3 regions of the Ferrimonas sp. YFM genome follow, and region 3 is predicted to be linked to each of the others. Evidence: predicted binding sites of a transcription regulator. Region 3 holds the regulator's gene; each other region holds the start of a gene.

Region 1 (9,957 bases), 1.3 Mb from region 3:
TTGAGCAGGTAGTACTGAATCGCTTCGAACGCCTTGTGGGTCAGTCCGTTGCCGCTGCCGTCGGAGTAGCGGGCGCCGTTCTTCGCCAGGTAGTAGGCAAAGTTGATCACCCCAATGCCCAGGGTGCGGCGCTTCATGGAGCCCAGCTCGGCGGCCGGTACCGGGTAGTCCTGATAGTCCAGCAGGTTGTCCAGGGCGCGGACTGCCAGATCCGCCAGCTCTTCCAGCTCGCTCAGGTCGTCGATGGCGCCCAGGTTGAAGGCGGACAGGGTGCACAGGGCAATCTCGCCGTTGGGGTCGTCCAGGCTGTTCAGCGGCTTGGTGGGCAGGGCGATCTCCAGGCACAGGTTGGACTGCTTCACCGGGGCCACCTTGGGGTCGAAGGGGCTGTGGGTGTTGCAGTGATCCACGTGCTGGATGTAGATGCGGCCGGTGGAGGCGCGCTCCTGCATCAGCAGGCCAAACAGGCTGACCGCCTTCACCGTCTTGCGGCGAATGCTGCTGTCCGCTTCGTACTGGGTGTACAGGCGCTCAAACTCCTCCTGATCGGCGAAGAAGGCATCGTACAGGCCGGGTACGTCGGACGGGGAGAACAGGCTGATGTCGCCGCCGTCAATCAGGCGCTGGTACAGGGTGCGGTTAATTTGCACGCCGTAGTCCAGGTGACGGATACGGTTGGCGTCGGTGCCGCGGTTGTTCTTCAGTACCAGCAGCTCTTCCGCTTCTAGGTGCCACAGGGGGTAGAACAGGGTGGCGGCACCGCCGCGCACGCCGCCCTGGGAGCAGGACTTCACCGCAGTCTGGAAGTGTTTGAAGAAGGGCAGGCAACCGGTGTGGAAGGCTTCGCCGCCACGGATGGGGCTGCCCAGGGCACGGATCCCGCCGCCGTTGATGCCGATGCCGGCCCGCTGGCTCACGTAGTTGACGATGGCCGCAGAGGTGGCGTTGATGGAATCCAGGCTGTCACCGCACTCAATCAGCACGCAGGAGCTGAACTGGCGGGTAGGGGTGCGCACGCCGGACATGATGGGCGTGGGCAGGGAGATCTTGAATTTGGACGCGGCGTCGTAGAAGCGCTTCACGTAGTCCAGTCGTTCGCCTCTGGGGTAGTTGGCGAACAGACAGGCGGCCACCAGCATGTAGAGGAACTGGGCGCTTTCGAACACCTCACCGGTGACCCGGTTCTGCACTAGGTACTTGCCTTCCAGCTGTTTCACCGCCGCGTAGGAGAAGTCCATGTCGCGCCAGTGGTCGATGTGATCGTTGAGCTGGTTCAGCTCTTCCCGGCTGTAGTCGCTGAGGATGTGCTGGTCGTACTTACCCGCTTCCACCATCTTGGTGACGTGGTCGTACAGGTGAGGGGGCTCGAAGCGGCCATAGGCCTTCTTGCGCAGGTGGAAGACCGCCAGGCGGGCAGCCAGGTACTGGTAATCCGGGGTCTCCTCGCTGATGAGATCCGCGGCCGCCTTGATGATGGTCTCGTGGATCGCCTCGGTGGTCATGCCATCGAAGAAGTGGATGTGACTGGCCAGTTCCACCTGGGAGACCGACACATTGTTCAGATCCTGAGCGGCCCAATAGATCACCCTATGGATCTTATCCAGATCCAGGGGTTCCTGTTTACCACTTCGTTTCGTGATGAGGAGAGATTTATTCATGTCCAATTTTCGTCTTCACGTCGCCCACTGCGGCAAAGGCGAACGTCGAGACCTTATCCTTAGTTTGAGTACCTGAGAACTGCCGATCACCGTCTGAACGGCAATCACCCCTAATTGTGTGTGTTTTTATTATCGAGCACTACATGTAGTAGCGCCGATGGGTTGATCTACAAGATAAGGCGGTTTTCGGATCTGTGCAATAGCTCCGGATGTGATCAAATTGTGGGTAAACATGTGAATAATTAAGGAGGGGAAAAGATGTGCTTCTGCTAAGCCTTACCACCATTGGGCTGAGGAAAATGCAAGTGTTTTTTTCACAAAAACGAGGGGGCAAAAAATTTTTTTTGCCCCGGTTCGTATGACTATTTTTGAGTCAGATCGCGGATAAGATCAAAGAGATCGTCCGGACGATCGCAGCGGTGGTGTGCGGGCCAGGTGTGGGCCTGGTCCTCGTCACTGATGTAGCCCCACAAGGCGGCCACACTGATCATCCCGGCGCGGTTGGCGGCCACCACGTCCCGTTCGGCATCGCCGACATAGAGGATGGTTTCCGGCGCCAGAGACAGGGTTTCGGCCCCCAGGTGCAGCGGGGCAGGGTCGGGCTTGGCCACCGGCAGGGTATCGCCCCCCACCAACACCGCACTGCCAGAGAGTTCCGGCTGTTGCTCCAGCAGCTGACGCGCCAGTCCTTCCGGCTTGTTGGTGATGATCCCCCAGGGCAACAGATTCTCTTCCAGATAGCCGAGCATGGAGGGGATGCCGTCATAGGGACGGGTGTGGTGGCTGATGCGTTCTGCGTAGGCGGCCAGCAGGGTGTCTCGCATCGGGGTGATGTCGGTGCGATGAAAGCTGTCCCCCAGGCCCGCCTTGAGCAGCCCCTTGGAGCCGTGGCTGGAATAGAGGTAGGCCTGCTCCTCGGTGATGCCGGGGTAGCCGAACCTGGCCAGCGCCACGTTGGCGGCATGGCCGAGATCCAGGGCCGTGTCCAGCAGGGTGCCGTCGAGATCGAACAGCACCCCCTTGATGGCGGCGTTACTCATTAGGCTTAACCGCGTGAATCATGTAGTTGATGTCCATGCGGCTTGAGAGGCGGAAGGTCTCGGTCAGCGGGTTGTAGAGGACGCCGTCGGCGTGCTGCACCCGCAGTCCGGCGCGCTCACACCACTGAATCAGCTGGGAGGGGCGCAGGAACTTGCTGTAGTCGTGGGTGCCCTTGGGCAGCACTTTGACGATCTGCTCGGCGCCCACAATGGTGGTCATGTAGGCCAAAGGGGTCTTGTTGATGGTGGACAGGTACAGATGACCACCTGGCTTGACCATCTGGGCACAGGCGCGCACCACGGATTCCGGGTCGGGCACATGCTCAAGCATCTCCATGCAGGTCACCACATCGTAGTGGGCCCCCTTGTGTTCGGCGTGGGCCTCGGCGGTGCACAGCTGGTAGTCGATATCCAACTCACTCTCCAGGGCATGCAGCCTGGCCACCTCGATGGGCTCCTCGCCCATGTCCAGGCCGGTGGCTCGGGCGCCGGCTTTGGCCATGGCCTCGGTCAGCAGGCCGCCGCCGCAGCCCACATCCAGCACCTGTTTGCCAAACAGGCCATCGGCGTGACGCTCAATGTAGGCGGCGCGAAGGGGATTGAGCTGATGAAGAGGCTTGGAGTGCCCCATGGGATCCCACCAGGTGGAAGCCAGCTTCTCAAATTTGCCCACTTCTACGGGATCGACGTTTGACTGCTGCATTCTGTGTCCTTTCTCTAGATACTGCGTGCCTCCCTGACAGAAGGCTCCGATGACGCCAGTATACGATGGCGTCGGATGGGGAGAAAGACAGGCTTGGGAGGAAAACACCTCAAACAGACACAAAATGGTACATTTTACCCACGGCTCAGCACGTTTTTTGGTCAGTTGTAAGCCGTTGTTTCCTTAGGCAAGAAACGCGGCTTTCCAACGCCAATGTCTGTGCTACAATGCCGAATTACCGTTTTTGCCGGCCTGGCCGGCTCGGCGGGGAAATTGGGATTCTCTGCCGCATTTAGGGGACATTATCTGTCTATGACTGATCTGGCTAACGAAATTACGCCGATTAATATCGAAGAGGAGTTGAAAAGCTCCTATCTCGACTATGCCATGAGCGTGATTGTCGGGCGTGCATTGCCCGACGTCCGGGACGGCCTTAAGCCTGTTCACCGTCGCACCCTGTTCGCGATGAACGGCCTGGGTAACGACTGGAACAAACCCTACAAGAAATCCGCCCGTGTGGTGGGTGACGTTATCGGTAAATACCACCCCCACGGTGACAGTGCGGTCTACGACACCATTGTGCGTATGGCTCAGCCTTTCTCCCTGCGTTACTGCCTGGTCGACGGCCAGGGTAACTTCGGCTCCGTCGACGGCGACTCCGCGGCGGCAATGCGATACACCGAAGTGCGCATGGCCAAGATCTCCCACGAGCTGCTGGCAGACTTGGACAAGGAAACCGTGGACTACGTGCCCAACTACGATGGCACGGAACAGATTCCAGAGGTGTTGCCCACCAAGGTACCAAACCTGCTGGTCAACGGCTCCAGTGGTATTGCGGTAGGCATGGCCACCAACATTCCGCCTCATAACCTCACCGAGGTGATCGACGGCTGCCTGGCCTTTATCGACAACGGCGACATCAGCATCGATGAGCTGATTGAGATCATTCCAGGTCCCGACTTCCCCACCGGCGGCATCATCAATGGCCGCAAGGGGATCATCGATGCCTACAAGACCGGTCGCGGCAAGATCTACGTGCGCGCCCGTTCCGAGGTGGAAACCAGCAGCACCGGCAAAGAGTCCATCATTGTTCACGAGCTGCCTTATCAGGTGAACAAGGCCCGTTTGATCGAGAAGATCGCCGAGCTGGTGAAGGACAAGAAGCTGGAGGGGATCTCTGGCCTGCGCGATGAGTCCGATAAGGACGGCATGCGCGTGGTGATTGAACTCAAGCGTGGTGAAGTGCCGGAAGTGGTGCTGAACAACCTCTACTCTCAGACTCAGATGCAGACGGTGTTCGGCATCAACATGGTGGCACTGGGCAACAACCAGCCCAAGCTGTTCAACCTGAAAGAGACCCTGGATGCCTTCGTGACCCACCGTCGCGAAGTGGTGACCCGTCGTACCGTGTACGAACTGCGCAAGGCGCGCGAGCGGGCTCACATCCTGGAAGGTCTGGCCATCTCCCTGGCCAACATCGATCCTGTGATTGAGCTGATTCGACACTCTCCGACCCCGGCAGAAGCCCGTGAAGCGCTGCTGTCCCGCGGTTGGGAGCTGGGTAATGTGGCCGCCATGCTGGAGAAGGCCGGTGATGACGCCGCCCGCCCAGACTGGCTGACCCCAGAGTTCGGCATCCGTGACGGCCTCTACTACCTGACCCAGACTCAGGCCCAGGCCATTCTGGATCTGCGTCTGCAGAAGCTGACCGGTCTGGAACACGAGAAGATCCTCGACGAGTACCGTGAATTGCTGGATGTGATCGCCGAGCTGATGCACATCCTGGCCAGCCCAGAGCGCCTGATGGAAGTGATCCGTGAGGAGCTGGAAGCGATTCGCGCCGAGTACGGTGATGAGCGTAAGACCGAGATCAGCTCCGCCTCCGCGGACATCTCTCTGGAAGACCTGATCACCGAAGAAGACGTGGTGGTGACCCTGTCCCACGCCGGCTACTGTAAGTATCAGCCTCTGAGCGATTACGAAGCCCAGCGTCGTGGCGGTAAGGGTAAGGCGGCGGCCAAGATGAAGGATGAAGACTTCATCGAGCGCCTGCTGGTGGCCAACACCCACGACACCATCCTGTGCTTCTCCAACGCCGGTAAGGTGTACTGGCTCAAGGTGTACCAGCTGCCTCTGGCCAGCCGCACCGCCCGTGGTAAGCCGATTGTGAACCTGCTGCCGCTGGATGACGGCGAAGTGATTCAGGCGATTCTGCCGGTTCGTGAGTACGACCCAAGTAAATACATCGTGTTTGCCACCGCCAAGGGCACCGTGAAGAAGACCGCTCTGGACGCCTACAGCCGTCCGCTGTCTTCCGGTATCCGCGCCATCAACCTCAACGAGGGTGATGAGCTGATTGCCGTGGACATCACCGATGGCAGCAACGAAGTGATGCTGTTCTCCGACGCCGGTAAAGTGGTGCGCTTCGACGAATCCAACGTGCGCTCCATGGGCCGTACCGCCACAGGTGTGCGCGGCATCGCCCTGGATGACGTGGACCGCGTGGTCTCCATGATCGTGCCTCGCGACGATGGTGCCATCCTCACCGTGACCCAGAACGGTTACGGTAAGCGTACCGCCGAGTCCGAGTACCCGACCAAGAGCCGGGCCACCAAGGGGGTTATCTCCATCAAGGTGAGCGAGCGTAACGGCTCCGTGGTGGGTGCGGTACAGGTTCAGGATAACGACGAGATCATGCTGATCACCGACGGCGGCACCCTGGTGCGTACCCGGGTTCACGAAGTCTCCGAAGTGGGCCGTAACACCCAGGGTGTCACCATCATTCGCACCATGGAGGGCGAACAGGTGGTGGGTCTGCAGCGCATCGATGAGATCGAGGAGCCTGAGTTGCCGGAAGGCGAGCTGGTTGACGGCGAGCAGGCGGAAGCGCCAGAGGGCGATGCCCCGGCCACCGATGCACCCGCAGCCGACGAGGCCGGCGACGAGTAATCACTGCTTATCGCGCAATAACCGAAAACGGACGCCCAGGCGTCCGTTTTTTTATTCCTTAGCCGGGGAAACTGGTGTTAAATGGGGTGTTTTGTCTAAACATAGGATCCGAGGAATGAGCGTATATAACTTTTGCGCCGGTCCGGCGATGTTGCCGGCCGAAGTGATGGCCAAAGCCCAGAAAGAGCTGGTGGACTTTAATGGCCTGGGCGTATCGGTGATGGAGCTCAGCCACAGATCCAAGGAGTACCTGGCGGTGGCCGAGGCAGCAGAAGCCAACCTGCGTGAGCTGATGAACATCGGCGACGACTATGCGGTGCTCTTTACCCACGGCGGTGCCCGGGCTCACTTCTCCGCCATTCCCCAGAATCTGGTGGGGGCAGAGGATCAGGTGGATTACCTGATCTCCGGTCAATGGTCTGCCGGTGCCGCCAAAGAGGCGGCCAAGTACGCCAGGGTCAACAGCATCGATCTGCGCAGCGGTAATGGCCTGGAGATGGCCAAAGTCAGCGAAGCGGGGCAGGGGAGTTACCTGCATTACTGCCCCAACGAGACCGTCGACGGCGTGGCCATCTTCGAAGAGCCGGAGACCGACAAGCCGCTGATTGCCGACTACTCCTCCTGCATCCTCGGCCGGGAAATCGACATCAACCGCTATGGGCTGATCTACGCCGGCGCCCAGAAGAACATCGGCCCCGCCGGTCTGGCGCTGGTGATCGTTCGCCGGGATCTCATCGGTCAGGCTCAGGCCACCACCCCCTCCATCCTGGATTACGCCCTGCTGGACAAGAACGACTCCATGTACAACACCCCGCCCACCTACGCCTGGTATCTGGCCGGTGAGGTGTTCAAGTGGCTCAAGGCCCAGGGCGGTGTCGGCGCCATGGCCCAGCTGAACCGGCAGAAGGCAGCGCTGCTGTACGATTTTATTGACAGCAGTGACTTCTACCAAAACCGGGTGGACCCAAGCCATCGCAGTGAGATGAATGTACCTTTCCAGTTGGTCAATCCGGATCTGGATGCTCAATTCCTGGCCCAGTCTCAGCAGGCTGGCCTGATGGCGTTGAAGGGGCACCGCAGTGTCGGCGGTATGCGGGCCAGCATCTACAACGCCATGCCACTGGAGGGGGTTCAGGCCCTGGTGACCTTTATGAAAGCCTTCGAGCTGAACAACAAATAAGAAAGAAGATAAGGAAGCACAAGTGTCAAATGAACTGACCAAGCTGGCCAACCCTGGCGTAGAGGGGCTGATGCCCTACCAGCCGGGCAAGCCGACGGAGGAGCTGGAGCGAGAGCTTGGGATCACCGACATCGTCAAGCTGGCCTCCAACGAAAACCCCCTGGGCTTGAGCCCACTGGCCAAGGCCGCCATCGAGCGTGCCATGCCGGAACTGGCGCGCTACCCGGACGCCAACGGCTACTACCTGAAGCAGAAGCTGTCCGAGCGATTGGGCTGCGCCAGCAATCAGATCACCCTGGGCAATGGCTCCAATGAGGTGCTGGAGATCCTGTTCCGCACCTTCGTCGGCGCCGAGGATGAGGTGATCTTCGATGCCCACGCCTTTATCGTCTACCAGTTGCTGACCCAGTCCTGCGGTGCCACCGCGGTGAAGACTGCCGCCAAGAACTGGGGCCACGACCTGGAGGCGATGCTGGCCGCCATCACCGAGCGCACCAAGCTTATCTGCATCGCCAACCCCAATAACCCCACCGGGACTTTCCTCTCAAGCGCCGAGCTTGAGGCCTTTATGAACAAGGTGCCGGCCGAGGTGCTGGTGGTGCTGGATGAAGCCTACTTTGAGTATCTCGAGGCCGACCAACGCGCCCCCAGCATTGAGTGGCTGGCCACATACCCCAACCTCTGTGTCAGTCGCACCTTCTCCAAGGCCTACGGCCTGGCGGGGCTGCGGGTAGGGTATCTGGTGGCGTCCGAGGCGATGACGGATCTGCTCAACCGGGTGCGAGAGCCCTTTAACAATAACTCTCTGGCCCTGGCGGCCGCCGAGGCGGTGCTGGAGGATGAGCAGTACCTTCAGCAGGGGATCGATCTCAACAAGTGCGAGATGGCGCGCCTCGAAGCCTATTTCACCGAGCGCAACATCCCCTTTATCCCCAGTGTGGCCAACTTCATTACCATCGAAGTGGGCCAGGCGGGCGCCATCTATGAGGCGCTGCTGAAAAAAGGGGTGATAGTGCGTCCCATTGCGGGTTATGGTATGCCTTCTCACCTGCGCGTGAGCATCGGTCTGGAGTGGGAAAACTCCCGATTTATGCAGGCGCTGGATGAGGTGATGGCCGAATAACCTCGATTCAGTTAAAGCAGTTTCAAGGGGCCAACAGGCCCCTTTTCATTTCTATGCGGGAGTAGTCCATGGAGCAGTTACACCTTTCTCCAATTTCCCGGGTTGACGGGGTTATCACCCTGCCCGGTTCCAAGAGCATCTCCAATCGTGCTCTGTTGCTGGCCACCCTGGCCAAAGGCACCACCAGACTGACCAATCTGCTGGACTCGGACGACATCCGCCATATGCTGAATGCCCTGGACAGCCTGGGCGTGGGTTACCGCTATAACAAGGAGGCGGCCACCATCGAAGTGGACGGCCTGGGCGATCGCCTGGCCCGGGGCCAGCAAGCGGAGCTCTATCTGGGCAACGCCGGCACCGCCATGCGTCCCCTGGCGGCGGCCCTGGCCATCGGCAGCGGCAAGTTTGTGTTGACCGGTGAGCCCAGAATGAAGGAGCGGCCCATTGGCCATCTGGTGGAAGCCCTGGCGCCACTGGGCGCCGACATCCAGTACCTGGAAAACCCCGGTTACCCGCCTCTGGCCATCAATGCCGCCGAGCTTGGCGGTGGTGAGGTGGAGATCGACGGTTCCATCTCCTCGCAGTTTCTCACTGCGCTGCTGATGGTGGCGCCTCTGCTCAAAGAATCGTTGACCATCCGCGTCAAAGGGGAACTGGTGTCCAAGCCTTATATCGACATCACCCTGGGGATGATGGCCCGCTTCGGCGTCGAGGTGAACAACCACGACTACCAGAGCTTTGAGATTGCCGCCGGCCAGCAGTACCTCAGCCCCGGCGATTACCTGGTGGAGGGGGATGCCAGCTCCGCTTCCTACTTCCTGGCGGCGGCGGCCATCGGTGGTGGCAGCGTCGAGGTGCGCGGCGTCGGCACCGACAGCCTGCAGGGGGATAAGCACTTCGCCGATGTCCTGGAGGCGATGGGGGCCCAGGTGGAGTGGGGCAGGGACTTCATCCGCTGCAGCAAGGGCGCTCTCAATGGGGTGGACATGGACATGAACGCCATCCCGGATGCGGCCATGACCATCGCCACCACCGCCCTGTTTGCCAAGGGGCCCACCGTCATCCGCAACATCTACAACTGGCGGGTGAAGGAGACCGATCGTCTGTCTGCCATGGCCACCGAACTGCGTAAAGTGGGTGCCGTGGTCGAAGAGGGTGAGGATTACATCCGGGTCGAGCCGGTGGACAAGCTTAACCATGCGGAGATAGAAACCTACAACGATCACCGCATCGCCATGTGTTTCGCCATGCTGGCCGTGGGCGGCCAGGAGGTGACCATCCTGGATCCCGGCTGCACCGCCAAG
Region 2 (9,957 bases), 1.3 Mb from region 3:
TCCACGAAGAGGTAGAGAAAGGTCAGCCTCTGAGCGATACCCGCGCCTCTGAGATCTACCTGGATCTGCTGCGTCGCTACCACGGTCACGACAAGGGCGTGATGGCCATCGATGACGCCTACGGCATTGAGTGGGCCTATGTGCCGCACTTCTACTACAACTTCTACGTGTATCAGTACGCCACCTCCATCGCAGCCTCTGCGGCGTTTGCCGATGAGGTGCTCAGCGGCGACAAGGCGGCCTACGACCGCTACCTGAACCTGCTGAAGTCCGGTGGCAGTGACTACCCCTATGACCTGGTGAAAACCGCCGGGGTCGATCTGGCCAGTGCCCAGCCTTACGAAGCGATCTTCAATCGGATGAACCGTCTGATGGACGAGATGGAAACCATTCTCGATCGCAGCGAAAAGCTGTAACAAAACCGCCATTTGGTGCTGAGCAAAAAGGGAGCAAACGCTCCCTTTTTTTGTTATCAGAACCGCCATTTTGCGATCAGGAATTTAACAAGGATCTAACCACAGCTCTAAGGCAGGGCAACCAAGGGCCGAAGCGGGTTTTCCACAAGCTGTGAAACCATCCACAGGGACAAGTATGAAGAACACTGTTTCCATCACACCCTCACCCCCTCATTTTTGCACCGACAACCGCCGACTCTCTGTTCAGAGATCACATCGAAAGATCATATCGGATACATGTTGATTACTTTATAAAAACTTGATCAACACCAATGAATCACTTAACAGTAACTTCATTCGAATTTTGGGTAGTGATCTTCTTGATCGCGATCAATTTATCCGACGGAAAATTGGCGCTTAATATGCGTCGAAACCCCACATATGGGCCATATTTAAGACAAGGCAACAAGATGTAGTGCTTGTCAAGGCCTATTCCTACATTCTTAAGGATTTTTTCTCATGCCAGTTGTGATTAAGAGAGACGGTTGTCAGGTGCCCTTTGATAGCGCAAGGATTCGCGACGCTATCGCACGGGCTGCCATGGCAGCTGACGTCAAGGATGATGACTACGCTCAACGTGTCTCTAACACCATTGAGCAGGAACTGGCTGAGTCTGGCGACGTCAACATCGACGAGATCCAGCAGATGGTGGAAAACCATCTGATGGCGGGCCCCTATAAAGCGGTGGCCCGTGCCTACATCGAGTATCGCCATGATCGCGATATCGCCCGCGAATCCAATAGCCGCCTGAACCGTGAGATCCGTGGCCTGGTGGATCAGAGCAACGCTGCCCTGCTCCACGAGAACGCCAACAAGGACTCCAAGGTGATCCCCACTCAACGGGATCTGCTGGCTGGCATCGTCGCCAAGCACTACGCTACCCGCCACATCCTGCCTCGGGAAGTGGTCAAGGCCCATGAGTGCGGCGAAATCCACTACCACGATCTGGACTACGCCCCCTTCTTCCCGATGTTCAACTGCATGTTGATCGATCTGGAAGGGATGCTGACCGGCGGCTTCAAGATGGGCAACGCCGAGATCGACGTACCCAAGTCCATCTCCACCGCCACCGCGGTGACCGCCCAGATCATCGCCCAGGTAGCCAGCCACATCTATGGCGGCACCACCATCAACCGCATCGATGAAGTGCTGGAGCCCTACGTCACCAAGAGCTATGAGAAGCACCTGGAAGTGGGCAAAGAGTGGCAGGTGTCCGACGTGGAAGCCTACGCCATGGCGCGCACCGAGAAGGAGTGTTATGACGCCTTCCAGAGCCTGGAATACGAGGTCAACACCCTGCACACCGCCAATGGCCAGACCCCCTTTGTGACCTTCGGCTTTGGCCTGGGCACCAGCTGGCAGAGCCGCCTCATCCAGCAATCCATCCTCAAGGTGCGCATGGTCGGCCTGGGCAAGAACCACAAGACTCCGGTGTTCCCCAAGCTGGTGTTCGCCATCCGTGATGGCCTGAACCACAAAGAGGGCGACGCCAACTACGACATCAAGAAGCTGGCGCTGGAGTGCTCCACCAAGCGGATGTACCCGGACATCCTCAACTACGACCGCGTGGTCGAGGTGACCGGCTCCTTCAAGACCCCCATGGGCTGCCGCAGCTTCCTGTCCGCCTACGAGCAGGATGGTCAACTGGTGCACGAAGGGCGCAACAACCTGGGCGTGGTCAGCCTGAACCTGCCCCGCATCGCCATCGAAGCCAAGGGCAACGAGAACCTGTTCTTCGAACTGCTGGACAACCGCCTGGCCCTGGCCAAGAAGGCCCTGATGACCCGCATCGATCGCCTGGAAGGTGTGAAGGCCCGGGTGGCCCCCATCCTGTACATGGAGGGTGCCTGTGGCGTGCGTCTGAAGCCGGACGACGACATCAGCGAGATCTTCAAAAATGGCCGTGCGTCCATCTCCCTGGGCTACATCGGCCTGCACGAGACGGTCAACGCCCTGTACGGCGCCTCTGGCCACGTGTTTGACTCTGAGGAGATGCGTGCCAAGGCCCTAACCATCGTAGAGCGTCTGCGCGCCGCTACCGACGCCTGGAAGGCACAAACCGGTTATGGCTTCAGCCTCTACTCCACCCCCAGCGAAAACCTGTGCACCCGTTTCTGCAAAATTGACCAGCGCCAGTTCGGTGTGGTCGACGGGGTAACCGACAAGGGCTACTACACCAACAGCTTCCACCTGGATGTGGAGAAGAAGGTGAACCCTTACGACAAGATCGACTTCGAGAAGCCCTATCCGAAGATCGCCAACGGTGGCTTCATCTGCTACGGCGAGTACCCCAACATGCAGAAGAACGTCGAGGCGTTGGAAGATGTGTGGGATTACTCCTACCAGCATGTGCCCTACTACGGCACCAACACGCCCATCGATGAGTGCTATGAGTGCGGCTACACCGGTGAGTTCGATTGCACCTCCAAGGGCTTCACCTGTCCCAAGTGCGGCAACCATGACCCGTCCAAGGTGTCCGTCACCCGTCGCGTCTGCGGTTACCTGGGCAGCCCGGACGCCCGCCCCTTCAACGAAGGCAAGCAGGAAGAGGTTAAGCGCAGGGTTAAACACCTGTAGCATTTGAGTACACGACAAAGGGCAGGGCTGGTCCCTGCCCTTTTTGATGGAGGACGCATCAATGAACTATCACAACTATTATCCGGTGGATGTGGTCAATGGACTGGGCACTCGCTGTACCCTGTTTGTGTCCGGTTGCGTCCATCAGTGCAAGGGCTGCTACAACCAGAGCACCCAGCGACTGGACTCAGGTCACCCCTTTACCGACGAGTTGGTGGAGCAGATCATCCGCGATCTCAGCGACACCCGCATCAAGCGCCGTGGCCTGAGTCTCTCCGGAGGCGACCCCCTTCACCCGGCCAATGTGCCCGCCATTCTCGAGTTGGTCACCCAGGTTAAGGAGCGCTGCCCGGACAAGGACATCTGGTGCTGGACAGGCTACCGACTGGACGAGCTGGATGACGCCCAGCAGGCACTGCTGCCCTACCTGGATGTGCTGATCGATGGCCGCTTCGAACAGGAGCTGGCGGATCCCTCCCTGCTGTGGCGAGGCAGCAGCAACCAGGTGGTGCACCGTCTCTCTCCAAGGGCACAGGCGTGCATCCCTGCCGTGGAGTAACTGCCACACAGACCACAAAAGGGGCCCATTGGCCCCTTTTGTTATTGTCGCTGCAAGTCGCTACACCTTAGAGGAGTCTATCTCCACCGCCTGGCGAATCAGGTTGCCCTTGCTGATGTTGTAGCCACTGAGCTTGGACAGCCAGTCCTCCGGCCCCAGCAGGCGATTGATGATCTCGTCAGACTCCACACCCTCTCCATGCAGGGCACTGGCTTTGTCACACAAGGCGCGCAGGTTATCCAGCTTTTCCCTCAGGGCCAGGTGGCCCTGGGGCACTATGCCCCTGTGAGGGCAGAACAGCACATCAAACTCCAGCGCCAACACCTTATTGATGCTCTGCATCAGCTGCAGCAGATTTTCATCCGCCCTTAGGTAACGAATCGACTTGGACAGATAAAGATCACCGGAGAACAGGTAGCCCCGCTGTGGCCAGTGAAAACAGGTGAGGTCCTTGGCGTGTCCCGGGGTATGGATGGCGTGCAGATCCCCCCCTTGTGCCATGGGCACCGTCTCAGGCAGCGGCTGGGTCTCCACTGGCAGTGGACTGCCCCAGATCATCCTCTGTATGGGGGGAATGCGATAGCCGCGCGCCAGCTTGGCCCGCCCAAGCTCTGGGGCCAGGGGCGTCAGCTGATAGCGGCTGGCAATGCGGGCGGCGTTGCCCGCGTGATCCTCATGGTGGTGGGTCAGCAGCAAGCGCTTGGGAGGCTGGGCATCGAGGAGGCGACGAATGGTGGACCACTGATTCGGCGGCCCGGTATCAATCTGGGTGTCACCGATGCGGTAGAGGATGAAGGTGGTGTTGATCCCCTGATTGAAGCGCCCTACCCGCACCCCTTCAACCCCTTCATGAGCCATTCTTTCCCTGACTGGCATCGCGTCTCACAGCTCCCTGTCGCCCTATTGATCTTTCAAGCTAACAGAGGGGCTGAGGCCATACAAGGTTCAGGCTGCAGGGCGGCGCCTACGCTGCAACGCCAGGGCGCCCAGGGTGACGATGATGATGTTTACCAGCAGCTCTGGCGTACCGAACACCTGGCAGTCGTCACAACCACTCAGCAAGGACGCGCTCAGGCGGGCAACGCCATAATGGATAAAGGGAAACAGCAACAGCAAACCACCGCCAAAGGCCAATGTGATGGTGCGGCGTTCGATGCCGGTCCCAATCAACAGCAAGCCGGACGCCAGCCAGCAGGCGGGCAACCAGTAGTTGGCCAGCACAAACTGCCTGAGCTCATTGCTGGCGCTGTGAAGCTGATTGCCGTCGCCGTACACCTGGAAGGCCAGAGGAAATTCAAACACCATGGCCAGGATCGGAAACAGGAACAGCCCCAATGCAGCCCAGTAGCACCCGCGTTTTAACCAGTTCATCAATACCTTCCCTTAAACAACGGGCTCCAAAACTCCCCCTTTAGAGGGCGTCACACGAACCGGGTTCCTGAAATGTAAGAAAATTGAGTCGGTCGCCCACAAAGTGGGCGCCGCAGTTCAAGGACATTAGGTTAGTAAGAGGGGGCGTCTAAGGCTCGATGATGTTGAATTCTGACTCCGGTGGCTCAAACAGGCGGAAGAAGGCCACCATGTCCATGATGCTGCCATCCACCCGGAGGTTGTCACCTGTCACCAGATCCTGCATCGCCACCTGTCGTGATGCCAGCTGGATAAACAGCTTACGACTCAGCCCCAGGTAAGGCATGGAGTCGTCGGGGTCGCCGGTCAGTGGCCGGTAATGGAGGACTCCGTTGGCAATCTGCAGCAGATAGACTTCCTGGGCATCCAGGATCTCCAGCACCAGAGAGTAGCTGTCCTCACCGGCGGCTTCGTAATCGACCCTGGTGGCCAGCGCATCGAGGAAGTGGCGTATGTCCGTCTGCTGCAGCACCCCGGCCATCTTCTTCTCCATACTCAGCCCCTCAGGCACCCCTTCGCGCAGTTCCAGGGCGGCACTCAGATAGGAGTCGCGCCAGGTACCGGACTCAGCCTGATAGCCCATCTGCTCGTAGGTCCTGGCCAGCATCTCTCTGGCACTGTTGTCATCCGGGTCGAAGAACACCAGGTGGTTGAGCAGCTCTGCCGCCCAGCGGTACTCGCCCAGATCCATGGCGGCGATCGCCTTGTTGCGCATCACCTCTGCGCCACCGGCCAGCTCCACGTAACGCCGGGCTGCCGAGGCGCGCGGCAAGGGATCCAGATGGGCAGGATTGCCGTCATACCAGCCAAAGTAAAACTGATACACCGCGCGAATGTTCTGTTTCAACGTGCCGTAGTAGCCTCGGGCGGAGAACTCCTGACGCAGCCCCTGAGGCAGTTGCAGTTGCTCGGCTATTTCTCCCGGGGTATAGCCCTGGTTGGCCAGTCTCAGGGTTTGGTCGTGAATGAACTTGTACAGGTCGCGCTGGCTGCCCAGGAACTCCTGCACCCTCTCCTGGCCCCACACCGGCCAGTGGTGACTGCCGAAATAGATCTCCGCCTCGGGATAACGACTGGCGGCCTCATCGATGTAGCGGCTCCAACCCAGGGCATCACGCACCTTGGCGCCGCGCAGGGTATAGAGGTTGTGCATGGTTTGCGACACCATCTCGGCGCCGCAGAAGGCCCGCTGCTGGGGAAGGTAAAAGGTGAACTCCGACGGGGCTTCAGAGCCGGAGACCATCTGGAATTCAAACTCCACGCCATCCAGGGTGTGACGCTCTCCGGTTTGTGTCACCTCCAGGTTGGGTGGGATCAGGCCGACGGTGCCAAAGGCCACCGACTTGCCCAAGCCCAGATCCACGTGGCCCTGGGGAGACACAGGCAGATTGCGGCCATACTGATAGCCGGCGCGACGCACCATGGCGGTCCCCGCCAGAATGTTTTCACTGGTGGCTTCCTTCATGAAGCCCGCAGGCGCTACCACGGTCAGTTCGCCGTCTGCATACTCAGTGGCCGCTTCTGCGCCGCCGAAATGATCCACGTGGCTGTGGGTATAGACAAGGGTGGTGATGGGATCGGACTCAAGATAGTCAAAGGCAAAGGCCAGCGCGGCCTCTGCAGTCTCTTTGCTGGTCAGCGGGTCCACCAGGATCCAGCCCTGCTCTCCACGGATCAGCGTCATGTTGGCCAGGTCAAAGCCGCGGATCTGATAGATCCCCGGGCTCACTTCGAACAGGCCAGCCATGTTATTCAACTGAGCCTGACGCCAGAGGCTGGGATTGACCGTGTCCGGGGCATCGCCCGTAAGAAAAGCGTACTCTGGCAGCGACCAGATGACCCGGCCCTCTGCGTCTTTTACGGTGAGGGAATCAGGAGAGGCGATATGACCCCGAAAGGCATCCTCAAACGCCTGTTGGCTGGTCAGAGGCAGAGACTGAGCCACACGGCTGTTGTGTGCATGGGTAAACTCGCTGGCTTCGCCCTGCTCAGTAGGAGGTCTGTCCCCGCCACAACCTGCCAATACCCAGGCTGCTGCACTCAAAAACACCCATTCCTTGCTGTTCATGCGGCTCTCCCCTGAAATTGTTCTTATAACCTAACATCTTATTGATCTAATTCACCGTATTTCTACTCCCGGTACTCCCTTTGTCACCCTGGTAAAAAATTAGTTTCTTTGTCGTTGCCTTTTCAGGTGTTCTTTACATTGGCCCATGAAAAAGCCCGCCATTTGGCGGGCTGTTCGTCAGGGAGGCTCAGATCAGCGAATCATCTGCTTCAGGGCCTTGGCGATCTCGGTGTTATCCAGGTGGCCCCGGAACCGTTCTGAGCCTGGGCCCATGGCACCCAGGGGCACGTCAACGGCGGTGTGACCACTGGTGGTCCAGCCGGTATAGCTGTGGCCACTGAGGATACTTGCCAGCTTCCAGCGCAGCGCCTCCTCCTCTTTGGACACCTTGGCCAACTCGCCCAATTCCCCCTGGGTCAGCTCAAAGCCCAGGAATCTGGCCAGGATCTGCGGAAACTGCTCTTGCGGCTGGTTCAGCAATGCATCGGTGATGGTACGCAGCGACGCCCCGGTCTGTTTCACCTGTTCCGCCTCCCAGCGATACTCTCCGCCGGCGCCCAGGGTCAGGCCACCGGTAGAGTGGTCAGCCGTAAACACCACCAGGGTGTCGCCCCGCTCCTGTGCGAAAGCCTCCGCCACTTCGAGGGCACCGGCAAAGTCCGCCATCTCTTTCATGGCACAGGCGATGTCATTGTCGTGGCCACACCAGTCGATAAGGCTGCCCTCAACCATCAGGAAGAAAGGGGTGTCCGACTGACTGAGCAGGCGCAGCCCGGTGCTGACCATGGCACTCAGGCGCTTGGGTTGATCGCTGTCGACGGCATAGGGAAGCTGCTTTGGCGCAAACAACCCCAAGGCCGGCAAGCGCGTCAGACTGTCCAGTTGCGTCAGCTTATCCGCATACTGGTAGCCCCAGTTCACCATCTTGCTGCCCAGTTGGTCTTGCTCCATGGGGAAGTAGCGCTGGCCTCCTCCCAGGATCAGGTCCACCAGTGGCTGATCTTCTTTGAGACGGCGGCTGTAGAACTGTTCGGCAATCTCCTGGTAGTTGCGTCGTGAGTCCGCATGAGCGACAAAACTGGCCGGGGTGGCATGATTGACATGAGAGGTGGCGATCACCCCGGTGTGCCAGCCCATAGATTTGGCCTGTACCAGCATGCTGTCCAGAGGTTGCTTGTGTGCATCCACGCCTATGGCACCGTTATAACTCTTGGTACCTGTGGCCAAGGCGGTGGCGCCGGCGGCAGAGTCGGTCACAACGGTTTCATCGTGGGGGAAGGTACTGGCGCTGCCAATCAGCAGCCGATCGAAGACGGTGTCCGTTACCTGACTCACCTGGCTGTCTGCCTGGTAATAGCGGTAAGCGGTGGTGTAGGCGGGTCCCATGCCGTCGCCAATGAAGAAGATGACGTTCTTGGGTACTTCGGCAGCCTGGGCTGAGCCAGCCATCAAAGCAACACCAAATGCCATATTTTTCAACATAATAGCTATATCCTCTGGTACTTAGACCAGGGATCATGCCCGGTTTCCAGGGCAAATGCCAGCGGCGGAACCAGGGCTGGGCGGCGTCTATGTCAAAAGGATCAGGGCTTCCAGACCAGGGTCACCCCCCGATCCGCTTCTGCGCCTTCGTAGCGCGCCTTCAAAGACCAACCGGCCTTAAAGCCGGAGACAATGCTCAGACCGGCGCAGCCCTTGCCGCCCTGCTGACAGATCTGAATCAATACACCGTCGGGGCGAAGCCGGGACAGCAGGGAGTCGATGCCAGGCAAGGCCAGGATTGCCAGGGGAGCCAGGTCGCGGAACAGCAAGGCGTGCAGCGGCCCCTGGGCAGATTGTTCCCTGTCCAGCACCTCATAACCAAGTTGAATCAGGCCGGTTTCCAGTTCCTCGTCCGGATCCCACATGGCCACCCTTCCGCCTTCAGGCACCCAGTGTCGCCATCCCTGTTGTAATGAGCGCCATACGCGGGTGCGTTTCAGGTTCGATTCCTGTGCCTGCTTCTGCTGAGCGCCTTGGTGCATAACGCCTCCATTAATCGTTGTGCTGAACCCAGTCTACTGTCCCTAACAGGGCGTTTATTGACCTGACACCATAGAAACAGCGATTTAAGTCACAATTTCACATTGATTTAGCCTTGAGCGCCTTCTAAGGGTCAAACCTAGTTCAATTCGTTGCAGTTCGATTACAACCCAATGGAAAATCAACGATTTTTTGATCTAATCGACTGGTCAGTCCTCATTAAAGACGCTAGCTTAAACCTTAACCAACCCAAAGGAGACCCCACATGGATGAACTGAATCAGGCATTTGAGCAAAGCCAGCAAGAGGTTAAGCAACTGCCCAGCCGCCCAAGCAATGACCACCTGCTGTCGCTCTACGGCCTGTTCAAGCAGGCAACCCAGGGAGACGTCACCGGCAGCGCCCCCTCGGTGTTCAAAATGGCCGAACACGCCAAGTACCAAGCCTGGAAAGCCCTGGCCGGTACCAATTCTGACGAATGCAAACAACGCTACATCGACCTGGTACAAACCCTGATCCGTCAACAGGGGTGATCCTGACGGCCCTGACTTTCGTATGCCATAATTAGCATTTTCAGAGAGTTAAGGGCCATGCTCAACAAAGACAAGCTCACCGGAACGCCGGACAACCTCTCCCCCGAGGAGGTTCGGCGCTTTGACGCCCTCGCCGAAGAGTGGCGCAAGCCTGACGGAGCCTTTCATACCGTGCTCGAGTTTAACCGGGTGCGGTTGCACCACATACTCAACGAGATTCAACGCCATTTCGGCGACAAACCCCTGTCCATTCTCGACGTCGGCTGTGGCGCTGGCATCCTGACCGAACCCCTGGCCCGAGCCGGACATCAGGTATTGGGCATCGACGCCAGTG
Region 3 (9,957 bases):
CGCCGGCCCGGAAGGGGGCACCTTGGCCCCGGGGGAGATTGGCGAGATTCAGGTGCGGGGAGAGCCGGGTAAAACCCTGTTTAAGGAGTATTACCAGGCTCCGGAGATCACCGCTCGGGCCTTCACCAGCGACGGCTGGCTGAAAACCGGTGACTCCGCCTATCGGGACGAAGAGGGGTTCTTCTTCTTCGTCGATCGGGCCAGCAACATGATCAAGCGTTGCGGTGAGAACGTCTCCTGTCTGGAGATCGAGAACATCATCTCGGAGATTCCCGAAGTGGTGGAGGCCGCGGTCATCGGGGTGAAAGACTCTATTCGTGATGAAGCCATCAAAGCTTTCGTGGTAATTAATGACGGGGCTGAGATTGGTGAAGAAGAGATATTGGAATATTGCGTTAAGAACATGGCGAAATTCAAAGTTCCCTCCTTTATCGAATTGAGGGGCGCCCTACCCAAAACTTGCACGGGTAAGGTTCAGAAACATTTGCTGTGTGAAGTGAATTAATACCAACTTTTAATGGATGGAGTCATTAAATGACTCTTATTGGAGAAAGAGTATGAGCGAATCATTGCACGTTACCCGACATGGCCACGTTCTGGAGATTGTTCTGGACCGTCCCAAGGCCAATGCCATTGACGCCAAGACCAGCTACGCCATGGGCGAAGTGTTCATGATGTTCCGGGATGACCCGGAGCTTCGGGTGGCCATCATCACCGGTGCCGGCGAGCGCTTCTTCTCTGCGGGCTGGGATCTCAAGGCCGCCGCCGAAGGGGAAGCGCCGGATGCCGACTTCGGTCCTGGCGGCTTCGCTGGCCTGACCGAGCTGTTCGATCTGGATAAGCCGGTGATCGCCGCGGTGAACGGTTACGCCTTCGGCGGTGGCTTCGAGCTGGCCCTGGCGGCGGACATGATCGTCTGCGCCGATAACGCCAGCTTCGCCCTGCCTGAAGCCAAGCTGGGCATCGTACCCGACAGTGGCGGCATGCTGCGTCTGCCCAAGGTGATGCCTCAGGCCATCGTTACCGAGATGATGATGACCGGTCGCCGCATGGACGCCGAGGAGGCGCTGCGCTGGGGTGTGGTCAACCGTGTGGTACCCGTGGATCAGCTGATGGACAGTGCCCGTGAGCTGGCGGCCCAGATCGCTCAGAGTGCCCCTCTGGCGGTGGCTGCCCTGAAGGAGGTGTGTCGCACCACCGCCGAGATGACCGTGGAAGAGGGCTATCGCTTTACCCGCAGTGGCGCGCTGAAACACTACCCGGCAGTGCTGCACTCCGAGGATGCCCTGGAGGGGCCCGCCGCTTTTGCAGAGAAGCGCGATCCTGTTTGGAAAGGAAAGTAATCATCATCGTTTGACCGTTTATTTTTTCTCATGGAATGAGAAGGTAAAAATAAACGCCGTATTCACTTAACCCTTTGGGTTATTAGAGTTCAAAACTATTTATCTGGTTTGTTTCTGACAATCCGGAGGGATAAGTGTTTTTTCAACCTGTACCTATCGAGCGTTAGCGTTATCGCTTGGCGAGCTCTACACGAGGAATTCTGGCGGGTGTGCCATAAGTAGAGTCTCGCCCTTTTTTTATTTTTATCTCGTGAGTTGATATCACGTTTTTTATCTGGAGTGGTGATGCCCTGTTACCAGTTTGAAGGCCTGACACCTGTGGTGGACCCCAGTGCCTATGTGCATCCGACGGCGGTGCTTATCGGCGACGTCATCATTGGCGCTGATGTCTATGTTGGCCCCAATGCGGTGCTGCGTGGAGACTTCGGCAGGTTGATCCTGGAGTCCGGCTCCAATCTGCAGGATGGCTGCATCATGCACGGCTACTGTGACCATGACACCAAGGTGGAGGCCAATGGCCATATCGGTCATGGGGCGGTGCTCCATGGCTGCACCATCGGCCGCGATGCCCTGGTGGGGATGAACGCCGTGGTGATGGATGGGGCGGTGATCGGCCCCCAAAGCCTGGTGGCAGCCATGAGCTTCGTCAAAGTGGGCTTTCAGGGAGCGCCCAGGCAGTTGCTGGCGGGCAGTCCTGCCCGGGTGAAGCGCAGCCTCACCGAGCAGGACCTGGAGTGGAAGCGCCTCAACACCCTGGAGTACCAGGCCCTGGCCAAACGCAGTGCCCTCTCCATGACGCCGGTTGCCCCCCTGACCAGGCCTGAAACGAACAGACCCAGGCTGACAGGCGTTACCGAGGTGACGCCCTCAGCCTGATACCGATTTTGTCGCCTGCCGGAGGAGCAAACACTGTCATCTGCCGGAGTGTATCCACCTCTCTCATCCTCGGATCCCCTGCGGGCAATTTCGGGGGGCGACACCCTACACCCCGGGGCGGAAGACCGCCTCATTGATAACCAAGGAGACGTTGATGTCACTGGACCCTCAAGTGGCGGCCTACCTGGAAGAGGTACGCCAATCCGGAGCCAAGCCCTATGAGGCGATGACGCCGCAGGAAGCCCGGGCCCTGGAGCTCTCTGGCGGCGAGCCAGCCCGAACCCCGGAGCCCGTGGCGGCCGTAGAGCATCTGTTCATCCCCGGCCCCACGGCGGATCTGCCGGTGCGCCTCTACCGGCCCGCTGGCGTCACCGCTCCCGAGCAGGGGATGCCGGCGCTGATCTTCTTCCACGGCAGCGGCTGGATGGTGTCCAACGTCGGCACCAACGACCCCTTCGCCCGGGCACTGGCCAATCGCACCGGCGCCGTGGTGGTGGCGGTCAACTACCAGAAAGCCCCGGAGCATAAGTTCCCCATCCCCATGGAGGACTGCTTCGCATCCACCCAATGGGTGTTTGACCACGCGGCCGCTCTGGGTCTGGATCCCCAGCGCATCGGCCTGTTTGGCGACAGTGCCGGCGGCAACCTGGCCGCCGCCGTGGCCCTGCGTTGCCGGGATGAGCAGGGTCCAAGCCTGGCCTGTCAGGTGCTGGTGTACCCCGCCGTCCAGTACGGCCTGGAGACCCGCTCCATGGTGGAGCACGGCACAGGTTACCTGCTTGAGCGGGCCAGCATGGAGTATTACTGGGGCCACTATATGCGCGCCCCTACCGACGCCCTGCACCCCTACTGCGCGCCTCTGGGCGCCAGTGACCACAGCCGCTTGCCCCCCACCCTGATCTACTGTGCCCAGTATGACCCCCTGTGTGACGACGGCGCCCTCTACTCAGACAAGCTGGCCCGTGCCGGCGTACCGGTGCAGTACCGGGTATTCGATGGCGTGATTCATGGCTTCATCAAGATGCTGGGCAGTTGCGACCAGGCGGATCACTTCCTCGACGTGGTGGCCCGGGACGTCCGTCCACTGCTGGGCTGAGCGAAATCCGATGACCTATCTGTGGCTGTTGCTGGCCATAGTGGCGGAAGTGGCGGCCACCAGCTTGCTGGAACACACCCGGGGCTTTACCCGGGTGCTGCCTACCCTGGCGTGTCTGGTCGGGTATCTGCTGGCCTTTGCCCTGCTGGCCAGGGTGGTGACTCAGATGCCGGTGGGCATCGCCTATGCCCTGTGGTGCGGCATCGGCATGGTGCTGGTGGCGGTCATCGCCTGGTTGGTCCAGGGGCAGAAGCTGGACGGGCCGGCACTGCTGGGGTGTGGCCTGATCCTGGCCGGCTCCCTGGTTATTCATCTTTTTTCAGCGGTTTCGGTCCGCTGATACCCAAACGAATCGAGAAGCTAAGGAGTATCAGGTGAGAGTCAGTAACCTGAGTGTGAGAAACAAGATCGCCCTGGGGTATCTGGGCATCGCCCTGGCGTTTGCCCTGCTGATTGGCCTGGTGACCCGTCAGACCATGGAGATGGACAGGACCATGGCCGAATTCAGCCAGCAAACCCTGCCCAGGCTGATGTTGGTGGAGGACATGCGTGCCTTCATCATCGACTATCGAAAGTATGACTTTTCCCTGGTCTCCAATGCCGGGGATCCGGACATGGGCCTGTGGGTCGCCGACGGTCGCAAGATGCCCCTGACCATGGAGGGCCACCTTCAAGAGTATGTGGCCGGTATCGACTCCGAGCAGGAGCGCCAGACCCTGGCACAACTTCAACAAGCCTGGGAAGCCTATCTCATCGCCAATGCGCCGTTTTTGGATCTGGTCAGTGAAGACCGGTACCAGGACGCCAACGCCGCCATCATGGCCAGCTACCCCGCCTACCTCAAGCTGATGGAGGCCACCGAGGCCCTGGTGGAGTTCAATCAGCAGGTGGTGGAAGCAGACACCCTCGCCAGCCAGGAGGCCTCAACCCGCAGCTACTGGGTGCTGGGAGGGGGTGCCCTGTTGGTGGGTGTCTTTATGCTGGGAAGCGCGATGGTGCTGGTGCGCCAGATCTGCCGTCCATTGGCCAGGGTTCGGACCTTTATCTCAGCAGTGGCCCAGGGGGACCTCACCTGTCAGCTGGATCAGTCCCATTTCTCCCAGGACGAATTGGGGCAACTGGCCGCCGACAGCAGGCAGATGGGTGAGCGGCTGGCCTCTTTGGTGGCTGAAATAGCCGGGGCCGCCGATCAGCTTGGCGGGGCCATCGATGAGGTTGGCTCGGTGTCGGAGCAGGTGTCTCAGGGGATGGCGCAACAGCAGGCGCGCATCGGCTCCATCGCCGCCGCCATGACCCAGATGCAGACCACGGTGGATGAGGTGGCGCGCAACACTCAGTCCGCCTCGGGTTCGGCGGATCAGGCCAATGGCGACGCCGGTTCCGGCATGAGTGAGGTGCAAAGCAGCATCCAGGGCATCGGCGAGGCGGAGAGAGTGATCCAGCAGGCGGGGGAACTGGCGGCAGAGCTGGAGCGGGAGACCAACAACATCACCGTGGTGGTGGACGTGATCCGCGAAATTGCCGACCAGACCAACCTGTTGGCCCTCAATGCCGCCATCGAGGCGGCCCGGGCGGGTGAGCAGGGCAGGGGCTTTGCGGTGGTGGCCGATGAGGTGCGCACCCTGGCCGGTCGTACCCAGGAGTCCACCAGCCGCATCAACGCCATCATCGAACAGCTGCAGGCCAGCTCCAAGCAGGCCGGCGAGGCCACCCAGGCCAGCTGCGAGCTGATCAAGAGCTGCGTGGCCCAGGCCGACAGGGCCAGCCACTCCATGACTCAGGTGGTGACCAGCATCGATGCCATCGCCGCCATGAACACCCAGATTGCCGGTGCCTGCGCCCAGCAGCAGTCGGTGGCCACCGAACTGGGCCAGAACCTGGAGGGGGTCAGTCAAGCCTCCCGGGAAGTGGCCGCCGGCTCGGCCCAGACCGCCAGGGCCAGCGTCGAGCTGGGGCAACTGGCCTCCCAGCTGCACGGCGCCGTCAGTCAATTTCGCATTCAATAGAAGAGACCACCTATGATCACAACCATGCTGAAGGGCAAGCTGCATCAGGCCCGAGTGACCCACGCCGAGCTGGAGTATGAAGGCTCCTGCGCCATCGACCGGGAGTTTCTGGCCCTGGCCGGAATCCTGGAGTACGAGAAGATCGAACTCTACAACGTCGATAACGGCGAGCGATTTGCCACCTATGCCATCGCCGCCGAGGCGGGCAGCAAGATAATTTCCGTCAATGGTGCCGCCGCCCACAAGGCCTCCCCCGGTGACCGGCTGATCATCTGCGCCTATGTGCAGATGGCCCAGCATCAGGCCCAGAACCACAAGCCCAGCCTGGTGTACCTGGCCGAGGGCAACCGGGTGAAGGGGGTTGGCCAGGGCGTGCCGGTTCAGGCCGCCGGTTAAGGGAACGCCTCGCCGATTCCCGGGGGATTGGCAAGGCGGATTTCGATGCGCAGGGATGCGCCAACTATCGCGTTCATTTATGAGGAAACAGCATCCGGGCTCATTGGACTTGGGATCGGGGTCACACAGGAGTAAACTAGTGGCCGCCTAAAAAATAACCCCCTACGCAGGAGACATGGATGCTGGAAAAAACTATGAACATCGCCGATTTTGATCCCGAACTCTGGGAAGCGATGGAAGCGGAGCGTGTCCGTCAGGAAGAGCATATCGAACTGATCGCCTCCGAAAACTACACCAGCCCCCGAGTGCTGGAGGCCCAGGGCTCTCAGCTGACCAACAAGTACGCAGAAGGCTATCCGCACAAGCGCTATTACGGTGGCTGTGAGTATGTCGACAAGTCCGAAGAGCTGGCCATCAATCGTGCCAACGAGCTGTTCGGTTCCGACTACGCCAACGTTCAGCCCCACTCCGGCTCCCAGGCCAATGCCGCGGTCTACATGGCCCTGCTGCAGCCCGGCGATACCGTACTGGGAATGAGCCTGGCCCACGGTGGCCACCTGACCCACGGCGCCAGCGTCTCCTTCTCCGGGAAAATGTACAACGCCGTTCAGTACGGTATCTCTCCTGAGACCGGTGAGATCGATTACGACGAAGTGCTGGCCCTGGCCAAAGAGCATCAGCCCAAGATGATCATCGCCGGCTTCTCCGCCTACTCCGGTGTCATCGACTGGGCCAAATTCCGCGAGATTGCCGATGAAGTGGGTGCCTACCTGTTTGTGGACATGGCCCACGTGGCGGGTCTGATTGCCGCCGGCGTCTACCCCAACCCGGTGCCTCACGCCCATGTGGTGACCACCACCACTCACAAGACCCTGGCGGGTCCCCGTGGTGGCCTGATCCTCTCCGCCTGTGGCGACGAGACCATCTACAAGAAGCTGAACTCCGCGGTGTTCCCCGGCGGTCAGGGCGGCCCTCTGTGTCACGTGATCGCCGCCAAGGCGGTGGCCTTCAAGGAAGCGCTGCAGCCTGAGTTCAAAACCTACCAGCAGCAGGTGGTGACCAACGCCCAGGCGATGGCCGAAGTGTTCATGGCCCGTGGTTATAAGGTGGTGTCCGGTGGTACTCAAAACCACCTGTTCCTGTTGGACCTCATCGACAAGGACATTACCGGTAAGGATGCGGACGCCGCCCTGGGCCGCGCCAACATCACGGTCAACAAGAACTCAGTGCCCAACGATCCCCGCAGCCCCTTTGTGACCTCTGGTCTGCGTATCGGCACCCCGGCCCTGACCCGCCGTGGCATCGACGAGGCGGAATGTCGCGAGATGACCGGCTGGATCTGCGACATCCTCGACGATTTCGGTAACGAAGCCGTGGTCGAGCGGGTGAAGTCCCAGGTGAAGGAGCTGTGTGCCCGCCGTCCGGTTTACCGCTAATCTGAATCCGGTGCGGTGACCAGTTCGTCTGTACAGGGCCCATCACTCGATGGGCCCTGTTGTTTTCCTACCCACAATGACCCGGAATCTCTTTTTGAGACCCTCCTTTGTTAGCAAAGGGTTATGGAGTCACGTCCAGACGGAGAGCCAGATCAAAGGGCGAGCCCCAAACCCCCGCAAACCGTTAACCTGAGGGCGTAAATCCGCTATTCTATGCAGTCAGTTAAGCTGTCCTGGTAAAAGGGACCCCGCCGGAGGCAACATGCACTGTCCATTTTGTTCAACCAACGACACCAAGGTGATCGACTCCCGTCTGGTGGCCGAAGGGCACCAGGTGCGACGCCGCCGTGAGTGTCTTACCTGTCATGAGCGTTTCACCACTTTCGAAACCGCCGAACTGGTGATGCCCAGGGTGATCAAACAGAACGGCACCCGAGAGCCCTTTGATGAGGAGAAACTGCGTCGTGGCATTCAGCGCGCCGTGGAGAAGCGTCCGGTGTCTCAGGAAGCCATCGAGCAGTCCCTGAGTAAGATCAAGTCCGCTCTGCGCGCCACCGGCGAGCGGGAAGTGGGTTCAGACATGGTGGGTAATCTGGTGATGGAGCAATTGATGGCCCTGGATAAGGTGGCCTACATCCGTTTCGCCTCTGTGTACCGGGCCTTCGAAGATCTGTCTCAATTCGGCGAAGCGATCGCCAAGCTGGAAAAGTAATGAACTGGTCAGAAGACGACTTTCAATTCATGCGCCGGGCCATCGAACTGGCCCGGCGCGGCCGTTTCTCTACCCGCCCCAACCCTGCAGTGGGCTGCGTCATCGTCAAGGATGGCCAGGTGGTGGGAGAGGGGTTCCATCCCAAGGCGGGTGAGCCCCATGCCGAGGTGTTTGCCCTGCGCGCCGCTGCCGAGCAGGCCCGGGGGGCCACCGCCTATGTGACCCTGGAGCCGTGCTCCCATTATGGCCGCACCCCACCTTGTGCCGAGGCCCTGATCAAGGCCGGCGTCGGCCGGGTGGTGGCCGCCATGGTGGATCCCAATCCCCAGGTGGCAGGTCGGGGCCTGACCATGTTGCGCGAAGCGGGCATCGAGGTCGCTGCGGGTTTGCTGGAGGGGGATGCCAGGGCGATCAACCCAGGTTTTATCAAAAGGATGTCCACCGGGCGTCCCTACATCCGCATCAAGCTGGCGGCTTCCATCGATGGCCGCACCGCCCTGGCCAATGGGCAGTCGAAATGGATCACCGGCCCACAAGCCAGGATGGATGTCCAGGCGATGCGTCTGGCCCACGGCGCTATCATTACCGGTGCCGACTCGGTGCTGGCGGATGACCCGTCCATGAATGTGCGCCCTGAGCAGCTGCCCGAGTCGCTGGCGTTGCCTCAGCACTGGTCTCAGCCCCTGCGGGTGGTGGTGGACGGCCGGGCCCGGCTGGCGCCACCACTGAAGATGACCGAGGTGGAGGGTCCCATGCTGCTGGCGTCCACCCAGGACTACGCTTGTGACTGGCCATCATCGGTAGAGTGCTGGCAGGGTCCCTCCAACGGGGAGAAGCTGGACCTGCAAGCCCTTATCGCCGAGCTGGCCGAACGCCAGATCAACACCGTGATGGTGGAGGCGGGGGCCTCATTGGCCGGCGCCTTTCTCAGTTCCGGTCTCTGGGATGAACTAATTCTGTATCAGGCACCTAAGATGATGGGCAGCGACGGCCGCGGGGTGGTAAACCTGCCCGAGCTGGCTGAGATGGCCCAGGTGCCGGAGTTTCAATTTAAAGACGTACGCCGGGTCGGCGCCGATTTGCGGCTGACCCTGGTGCGCGCGGAGTCATAGATGTTTACAGGCATTATCGAAGCGGTAGGCACCCTGCGTCAGCTGGAACGCCGCGGTGACGACCTCAAGGTGACCGTGGCCAGCGGCAAGCTGCCCCTGGAAGACGTGCAACTGGGAGACAGCATCGCCACCAACGGCGTCTGTCTCACCGTGGTGGAGAAGCTGGCGGACGGCTATGTGGCCGATGTGTCCGGTGAAACCCTGGCACGAACCAATTTTGCTCACTACCAGGTTGGCCAGAAGGTCAATCTGGAGCGGGCGGTGACCCCGGACACCCGTCTGGGAGGTCATCTGGTCAGCGGCCACATCGACGGCCTGGCCACAGTCGAGAGCGTCAGCCCCCGCGGACGCGCCATAGAGTATTGGCTGCGGGCCCCATCGGGCCTGGGCCGCTACATCCCCGAGAAGGGGTCGGTGACCATTGACGGCATCAGCCTGACCGCCAACGAGGTGGACGGTCACCGTTTCCGACTTACCCTGGTACCCCATACCGTCCAGGAGACCACCATAGGTGAGCTCAAGCCCGGTTCTACGGTGAACCTGGAGGTGGATCTGATCGCCCGTTATCTGGAGCGACTGATGCAACCTCTGGATGATGAGCCTGAGGCCGGCGGCATCACCATGGAGATGTTGGCAAAAACTGGATTCTTAAAATAACAAGGTCATCAAGATGGCACTGAACAGCATTGAAGAGATCATCGAGGATATCCGTCTGGGCAAGATGGTGATCCTGATGGACGACGAGGATCGCGAGAACGAGGGCGATCTGATCATGGCCGCGGAAGCGGTGACCCCGGAAGCGATCAACTTTATGGCCAAGTATGGCCGTGGATTGATCTGCATGCCCATGAGCGGTGAGCGCTGTGACCGTCTGGGTCTGCACCAGATGGTCTCCCGCCACACCGAGCAGTACGGCACCGCCTTTACCGTCTCCATCGAGGCGGCCCAAGGGGTGACTACAGGCATCTCCGCCGCCGATC

What was found. The regulator NrdR, encoded in region 3, represses ribonucleotide reductase genes. The targets are predictions, from matches to a motif close to AAACACNANATNTNGTGTTT.
Region 1: a site for NrdR is predicted at 1,793-1,812, ahead of nrdA (class 1a ribonucleoside-diphosphate reductase subunit alpha). Genes of this name have one in related genera too.
Region 2: a site for NrdR is predicted at 826-845, ahead of nrdD (anaerobic ribonucleoside-triphosphate reductase). Genes of this name have one in related genera too.

Annotation. Positions count from the first base shown of each region.
Region 1 is NZ_AP027368.1:2,367,079-2,377,035, reverse strand. Features, by position in the region: gene nrdA (class 1a ribonucleoside-diphosphate reductase subunit alpha) at 1-1,658, opposite strand, end outside; gene QUE41_RS11010 (HAD family hydrolase) at 2,021-2,698, opposite strand; gene ubiG (bifunctional 2-polyprenyl-6-hydroxyphenol methylase/3-demethylubiquinol 3-O-methyltransferase UbiG) at 2,691-3,401, opposite strand; gene gyrA (DNA gyrase subunit A) at 3,714-6,350, shown strand; gene serC (3-phosphoserine/phosphohydroxythreonine transaminase) at 6,466-7,530, shown strand; gene hisC (histidinol-phosphate transaminase) at 7,553-8,653, shown strand; gene aroA (3-phosphoshikimate 1-carboxyvinyltransferase) at 8,722-9,957, shown strand, end outside.
Region 2 is NZ_AP027368.1:2,398,943-2,408,899, forward strand. Features, by position in the region: gene pepF (oligoendopeptidase F) at 1-416, shown strand, start outside; gene nrdD (anaerobic ribonucleoside-triphosphate reductase) at 915-3,032, shown strand; gene nrdG (anaerobic ribonucleoside-triphosphate reductase-activating protein) at 3,094-3,591, shown strand; gene QUE41_RS11150 (MBL fold metallo-hydrolase) at 3,652-4,449, opposite strand; gene QUE41_RS11155 (hypothetical protein) at 4,537-4,962, opposite strand; gene QUE41_RS11160 (alkyl/aryl-sulfatase) at 5,111-7,069, opposite strand; gene QUE41_RS11165 (alkaline phosphatase) at 7,262-8,551, opposite strand; gene QUE41_RS11170 (hypothetical protein) at 8,653-9,093, opposite strand; gene QUE41_RS11175 (acyl-CoA-binding protein) at 9,357-9,623, shown strand; gene ubiG (bifunctional 2-polyprenyl-6-hydroxyphenol methylase/3-demethylubiquinol 3-O-methyltransferase UbiG) at 9,681-9,957, shown strand, end outside.
Region 3 is NZ_AP027368.1:1,057,688-1,067,644, forward strand. Features, by position in the region: gene caiC (crotonobetaine/carnitine-CoA ligase) at 1-505, shown strand, start outside; gene caiD (crotonobetainyl-CoA hydratase) at 558-1,343, shown strand; gene caiE (carnitine operon protein CaiE) at 1,629-2,219, shown strand; gene lipP1 (LipP1 family hormone-sensitive lipase) at 2,374-3,315, shown strand; gene QUE41_RS04935 (SMR family transporter) at 3,326-3,655, shown strand; gene QUE41_RS04940 (methyl-accepting chemotaxis protein) at 3,690-5,321, shown strand; gene panD (aspartate 1-decarboxylase) at 5,334-5,717, shown strand; gene glyA (serine hydroxymethyltransferase) at 5,897-7,153, shown strand; gene nrdR (transcriptional regulator NrdR) at 7,416-7,865, shown strand; gene ribD (bifunctional diaminohydroxyphosphoribosylaminopyrimidine deaminase/5-amino-6-(5-phosphoribosylamino)uracil reductase RibD) at 7,865-8,977, shown strand; gene QUE41_RS04965 (riboflavin synthase) at 8,978-9,634, shown strand; gene ribBA (bifunctional 3,4-dihydroxy-2-butanone-4-phosphate synthase/GTP cyclohydrolase II) at 9,648-9,957, shown strand, end outside.